DNA from 2 places in the Pseudomonas sp. 18-147 genome. Region 2 is predicted to be linked to the other one. Evidence: riboswitches for the same ligand, from Rfam matches in the RefSeq annotation. Region 2 holds a riboswitch; the other holds the start of a gene.

Region 1 (3,401 bases), 1.9 Mb from region 2:
CCGGCCCTGCAGGCGCCATTCGTCGTTCAGCCGGTACTCGCTGCGCAGGTCGAGGGTGGCGTAGCCGCCCAGGCGCACCTCGTTGGCCGGGTCATCATAGCGTCGGCCTTCGGCGTGCACGCTGGCGCCCAGCGAAAGACGCTCGAAGCGCCGGTCCAGTTCCAGGTTGAACATCCGCTGCGCCCGGCGCGGCAGTTCGTTGCCGTCGTTGACGCCGCCGGAACGGTTTTGCGGGTCGAGGAAGGTCGCGTTGGCGTTCCAGTCCCAGCCCAGCCACTGGCTGCCGAGGACCAGTTCGACGCCACGGATGCGCGCTTCGTCGATGTTGAACGGCACATAAAGCCCCTGACGGGTTGTATAGGTGATCAGCGAGTCGATGTCCGTACGATAGGCATTCACCGCCCAGTGCCCCCAGTCGTGCGTACCGCTGAGACCGACCTCCAGGCTGCGCGAAGTCTCGGCGTCCAGGTCGGGATTGCCGTAGTCGGGGAGGTAGAGTTCGTTGAAGGTCGGCGCCTTGAACGCCGTCCCGTAGCTGACGGTGAAGCGCAGCGCGTCGCTCAGCGCGTAGCCCCAGGCGGCGCTGCCGGTGTCGTGCACGCCGAACTGCTGGTTGTCGTCGCGGCGCAGGCTCAGTTGCCAATCCTGGCGACCGTACCGGCCGAGGTACTGGGCGAACCAGCCTTTGTTCAGCCGCGAGTCGACGCTGAAGGCTTCGCTGCTGCTGATCTCGTCCTTCTGCCAGTCGTAGCCGAGGGTCAGCACATGGCCTTCGGCCAGGGTCAGGTCGTTCTGCCAGGACAGGCTGTCGCGACGGGTATCGAAGCGCGAGTAGAAACGGCCATCCTGATAGGCATCGGCCTTGTCCTCGCTGCGCCCTGCCTGGAGGGTCACCAGCCAGGGATCGAGCGGAGTGAAGCGGGCACGGCCGCCGACCAGGTTCTGCTCGCCGTCGGCGTTGGTATTGAAACCAGAGTTGCCGAGGACCTGGTCATAGTCGTTGTGCGACTTGGCCCTGACCAGGGTGCCGTCGAGTTCCAGGCCATTGTCGAAGCGATAGCCGCCGCGCAGGTTGCCGGACAGGTTGCGGTAGCCGTCTCGGTCTGGCTCATAGCCCGCAGTACCGGCGCGCTTGGTATTGATCCCCGCCGTATCGAAGCTGCTCACCCCGAGGCTGTACCAGCCGTTGCCGGCGCCGCCGCTGACCCCGGCGCTGCCCTCCAGGGTCTGATGGGTGCCGTAACCGGCGGAGAAGAACGGCTTGGCGCCCTGGCCGTCGCCGCGCCGGGTGAAGATCTGGATCACCCCGCCGATGGCCTCCGAGCCGTACAGGCTGGAACGCGGCCCGCGGACCACCTCGATGCGCTCGATCAGCTCCACCGGCAAGTCCTGGAACGCGGTGAGGCCAGCGCTGGCCGAGCCGACCTTGATGCCGTCGATCAGCACCAGCACATGGTCGGACTCGGTGCCGCGCAGGAACAGCGTGGTGTTCTTGCCGAAACCGCCGTTGTTCGCCAGCGACACGCCGGGTACCTGGCGCAACAGCTCCGGCACGCTGCGCGCCTGGCTGCGCTCGATATCCTCGCGGTCGATGACGCTCACCGCCGCCAGGCTCTGGGAAGCGGTCTGGGCGGTACGGGTGGCGGTCACCACCTGGTCGGCAAGGCTGACCGGTTCGGCCAGGCTCAGGGAAGACGCGCCGCACAGCGCCACGGCTGCCGGGGTCAGGAAAACTCTGTTCATGCTCTGCGCTGCTCCGTCGCTCTCACCCGCGCGACCTGGGTCGAGGCAGACGGAGGACGAAGCGACGGCAGGAGACGTCCGACAGCGCCCTCCGCGATGCCGTGGGTGCGTCAGGCCGGTCTCCGGGCTCGCGAGCGAAGCGCTGGACGCTTCCAGCCGCGCCTTCCCATGCCGGAGCACAGTGGTCATCGAGCGGCTGTCTGATTCGCCTACCGTTGCGGGGGCAGCGCTGGCCTGGTTCCGACGGAACGCACCAGCTTCCCTGTTTCACCCCTTGCGGGGCACCTGTCGCAAGGCGCGCAGCTTAGTGGTTCGGGGCTTGCGCGGTCAATGTGGGCGGCCACCGCAGAACTAGCGCCCGGCTCCGGGGAGCGGGTCCGCGCGCAGCGCCGTCCCGGCCGGAGCATGGCTGCGGCACCACTGCCGCCAGGTGGCCTGCAACTGCACCAGCGCGGCGCCGGCCAGCTCGCCGCGTTCGCTGCCGGCCAGCGGGCTGGCGGCCAGGGCCTTGAGCAGGCGCGCGGTCGGCGGGTCGAGGGCGTGTTCACGCTCAGCCCGCGGGCCATCGCCCAGCAGCGCCAGGCGCAGGCGCCGCAGGTAGCGGTCGCGGGCCTGCGCCAGGGACGCCGGGACCTCCTCCAGGCACTGCCGCAGGTAGAGCAGCTCGTCGCCGAAGTCGAGTCCCATCAGGCCGTCCGACCAGGGCTGGCGGCGCCCCTCCGGCAAACGGTCGTAGCGCTGCGCCAGGCGGATCAGGCGATCCGCGGTGCGCCCGCCGAACCAGGCCTCGGCCTGCGCCGGCGAGCGCAGGGTGAGCCGCGCCAGGTCGCCGAGGGTGGCCTGCAGCATGCGCCGGTAATGGCGTTCGCCCGGCCGCAGGCTGACCAGGTTGAACACCAGCACGGCGAAGGCCACCCCGAGCACCGTCGACAGGGCGTTGTTGAGGAAGTGCGCGAGGTCGTAGCTCATGCTGTTGCTCGGCGCGACGTTCTTCACGAAGAAGATGCAGAACGGCGAGGCGATCCCGGCCAGGCTCGCCCGGTTCACGCACAGCGCGGCGAAGAACAGCGGTACGCCCAGGCCCAGGCAGAGCAGCGGGAAGCCGTCCACGCCGGGCAGGTAGAACAGTGCGACGAAGCCGGCCAGCGGGATCGACAGGAGGATCCCGCGAAGGAAGTTCAGGCCGGCCTGGGCCGGGTTGTCGCGGCTGGCGAAGAGACTCAGCACCACGCCGGTGATCGACACCGCGCCCAACCCGCTCGGCCAGGCGCTGGCCAGCCAGAACGCGGCCACGCAGAGGAACGCCAGGGCGCTGCGCAGGCCGAACAGCACGCCGCGCTCGATGTCCCGGTGCCAGGCGATGGCGCCCGGCGCCTGGCGGGTGGGCGCGCCATAGACCAGCGCCTCGACGCTGCGCCCGGCCGCCCTCGCCTCGCCGAGCAGGCGTTCGAGGCAGACCAGGCACAGGTGCAACTGTCCGTGCGCCGCGTCCAGCGCCAGGCGCAAGCGCTGCCGGCAGGCCTCGAACTCGGCCTGGCGGCCCTCGCGCAACAGTGCCTCGAGTTCTTCCAGCCAGGGCTGCAAGGCGTGCGCGCTGGCCGGATCGAGCAGCCTCCGCTCGCGAGCCACCTTGCGCGCCGCGCGCAGCAGGCCGAGCA
Region 2 (3,401 bases):
GCCGGTGGTGTAGCCGCTGCGCAACGGCGCGGGCTGCTCGGGGGTTTCCTCACGCATCGCGGGGAGGCTTCCTGGCGGCGGGCTTGCGCAATTCCAGCAGGGTGATCGGCAAGGCCTGGCGCCAGGTGTCGAAACCGCCCAGCGGTCGCGCGTGGGCGACGCCGAGGCGGGTGAGGTCGCCACCCAGGCGTTGCTGCCAGTCGAGCAGCACCCGTTCGCTCTGCAGGGTGACCGCGTTGGCGAGCAGGCGGCCGCCGGGCCGCAGGCGCTTCCAGCAGGTTTCCAGCACGCCCTCGGCGGTGACCCCGCCGCCGATGAAGATGGCGTCCGGCTCGGGCAGTTCCAGCAGCGCCTCCGGGGCGCTGCCGGCGACCAGGTGCAGGGTCGGTACGCCTAGGGCGTCGCGGTTGTGGCGGATATGTTCCTGGCGCTCGTCGTTGGCTTCGATGGCGATCGCCCGGCAACTGGGGTGCGCGCGCATCCATTCGATGCCGATGGAGCCGCAACCGGCGCCGACGTCCCAGAGCAGCTCGCCGGGGCAGGGCGCCAGGCGCGCCAGGGTCACGGCGCGGACGTCGCGCTTGGTCAACTGGCCGTCGTGGCGATAGGCCTCGTCGGCCAGGCCCGGGGTCAGCGGCAGGCGCACGGCGCCGGCGCCGGCGCGGCATTCCACCGCCACCAGGTTGAGATCGGCGGCGCGCGGCAGCGACCAGTCGCCGGCGAGGCCGTCGAGACGGCGCTCGAGCGGCCCGCCGAGGTGTTCCAGCACGCTCAGGCGACTGGCGCCGAAGCCACGGGCGTTCAACAGGCGGGCGATGGCGGCCGGGCTGTCGCCGTCGTTGCTGAGGACCAGCAGGCGCCGGCCGTCGTGGACCTGTGCCTGCAGCGCCGCCAGCGGGCGCGCCACCAGCGACAGGCAGGCGACCTCCTGCAGGGCCCAGCCGAGGCGGGCGGCGGCCAGCGAGAGGGAGGAGGGCGCCGGCAGGACCCGCAGTTCGGTCGCCAGCAGTTGCCGGGCGAGACTGGCGCCGACGCCGAACAGCATCGGGTCGCCGCTGGCCAGCACGCAGGTCGGCTGGCCGCGCCGGGCCAGCAATGGTTCCAGGGAGAACGGCGTCGGCCAGGTTTCGCGGGCGGCGCCGATGCACGGCGGCAGCAGTTCCAGCTGGCGCGCCGCGCCGACGATCCGGCTGGCTTGCAGCAGGGCACGCCGGGCCTGCTTGCCGAGGCCGGGATAACCGTCCTCGCCGATGCCCACCAGGGTCAGCCAGGGCGGCGTCGAGTCTGCCGATGACACGGTTCCGATACTCCTGAAATGCGTCTGTGAAGGGCCCGCGACGGCTTCCGGACGGAATGGGTTTTCCCGGCCCCGGGCTGGGCGGCATAATAGCGCGTTCGTCGGTGCCCGGCCCTTTCGCGTTAGCGCGGGGCCAACGAGGGCCGAAGAGGGAACACGGAGCCGCGGTCTTTTCGAAGCCCGGGCCTAGCCGTGGCTGCCCCCGCAACTGTATGCAGCCTGTATTCGCGCCATTCGCCACTGGATTACCGGGAAGGCGGCGCGAAGCGGAGGTTCCTCCCCCGGGTGGAACGCCGGGCTGCGAGCCAGGAGACCTGCCGCCGAAACCAGTCGCGAGTGCCAACATCGGGCGGGGTGTACCGATGCCGTGGTCTGTCCCTGGGGGACAGCGGTGCGGTCGCCGCGACGCCGATTCGAGTAGCGTTTTTGAACGACGACCAGACCCCGGCGCCCCTGCCCGTACCACGTCCGTCGCCCTGTCCCGGCCTGCTGCGTATCGTCCAGGCGCTGGACGGCGGCATCTGCCGCATCAAGCTCGACGCCGGCCGCCTGGACGCCGCCCAGGCACGCGCCGTGGCGGCCGCGGCGCGGGATTGCGCCAGCGGCGTGATCGAGGCGACCAACCGTTCCAACCTGCAATTGCGCGGCGTCCGTCGCGGCGAGGAAGAGCGGCTTGTCCGCCGCCTGCTGGACGCCGGCCTCGGTCCCCGGCATGAGTCCCTGGCCGGCGCCGACGACGTGCGTAACCTGATGCTCAGCCCGGCCGCCGGGCTCGATCCGCACCTGTCGCTGGACGTGCGCCCGCTGGCCGCTCGGCTGTTGCTGCGGCTCCAGGCGGACAGCCGCTACCACGCGCTGTCGGCCAAGTTCGCCATCCAGCTGGACGGCGGCGAAGACCTGGCGATGCTCGAACATCCCCATGACATCTGGCTCTCGCCGATGCCCGCGGCGCCGACCGCGACGCTGGTCTTCGGACTCGCCGGCTGCCCGGCCCGCGACCGCCCCCTGGCGGCGTTGCCGGCGGAGCGGGGCGAGTCCCTGGTGCTGGCGCTGCTCGACCTGTTCCTCGAGCGCGCCCAGCCGCAACAGACGCGAATGCGCCACCTGTTGCAGGAGCTGGCCGGAGAACCCTTGCTGGAGGCCTTGCAGGCGCGCCTGGATTTCCCTCTGCGGCGTGACGAGCGGGTGGCGGCCTGGCGGCGTTCGCCGGGGCGTCCGTGGAGTCATCTCGGCGTCCAGCCGCAACGCCAGCCGGGCCTGGTGATGGTCGGCGCGGCGGCGCCGCTCGGCCGGCTCGACAGCGCTTGCCTGGAAGGCCTGGCCGAGCTGGTCGAACGCCATGGCGACGGCAGCCTGCGCCTGACCCCCTGGCAAAGCGTGCTCCTGCCGAACCTGGCGCACGCCGAGGCCGACCAGGCGCTGCTCGGCCTGCGCGGACTCGGCCTGCTGACCGAGCCCGATGCGCCGTTGGCGCGGCTGATCGCCTGCAGCGGTTCCAGCGCCTGCGCCAGGGGCCTGGCCGACACCAAGGGCGACGCCTTGCGCCTGGCCGAACGCCTCGGCCCGCGCAGCGACCTGCCGCAACTGCACCTGTGCGGCTGCGAACGGTCCTGCGCCGCCGCCCACCGCGCGCCGCTCACCCTGCTGGCGCGCAGCGGCGGGTTCTACGACCTGTACCGGCACGACCCATGCCACCCCGGATTCGGCCAGTTGCTGGCCAGCCGCCTGACTTTCGCCACGGCCGCCGACTACCTGGCGGCCCTGCCTTCCCAGCCCACTTCCGGAAAACCCGCATGATTGACTACATCCGCGATGGCCAGGCGATCTATCGCCAGTCGTTCGCCACCATCCGCGCCGAAGCGAACCTCGCCGGCATCCCGGCCGACCTTGAAAAGCTCGCGGTCAGGGTGATCCACGCCTGCGGCATGGTCGACGTGGTCGACGACCTGCGCTTCTCGCCCGGCGCCGGCGCCGCCGGCCGCGCCGCGCTGGCCGCCGGCGCGGCGATCCTCTGCGACGCGCGGATGGTCGCCGAAGGCGTGACCCGCTCGCGGCTGCCCGCCGCCAACCGGGTGATCTGCACCCTCAACGAAGCGGACGTGCC

What was found. Region 2 has a riboswitch for cobalamin ahead of cobG (precorrin-3B synthase). Riboswitches for the same ligand answer to the same signal wherever they lie in the genome.
Region 1: it holds a riboswitch for cobalamin, as region 2 does, so the genes downstream of both, btuB (TonB-dependent vitamin B12 receptor) here and cobG (precorrin-3B synthase) in region 2, are expected to answer to the same signal.

What each region holds. Positions count from the first base shown of each region.
Region 1 is NZ_CP182296.1:4,257,740-4,261,140, forward strand. Features, by position in the region: gene btuB (TonB-dependent vitamin B12 receptor) at 1-1,743, opposite strand, end outside; cobalamin riboswitch at 1,840-2,047, opposite strand; gene ACM0M4_RS20140 (FUSC family protein) at 2,095-3,401, opposite strand, start outside.
Region 2 is NZ_CP182296.1:2,373,653-2,377,053, forward strand. Features, by position in the region: gene ACM0M4_RS11435 (cobalt-precorrin-5B (C(1))-methyltransferase) at 1-57, opposite strand, end outside; gene ACM0M4_RS11440 (bifunctional cobalt-precorrin-7 (C(5))-methyltransferase/cobalt-precorrin-6B (C(15))-methyltransferase) at 50-1,297, opposite strand; cobalamin riboswitch at 1,383-1,633, shown strand; gene cobG (precorrin-3B synthase) at 1,724-3,094, shown strand; gene ACM0M4_RS11450 (precorrin-8X methylmutase) at 3,091-3,401, shown strand, end outside.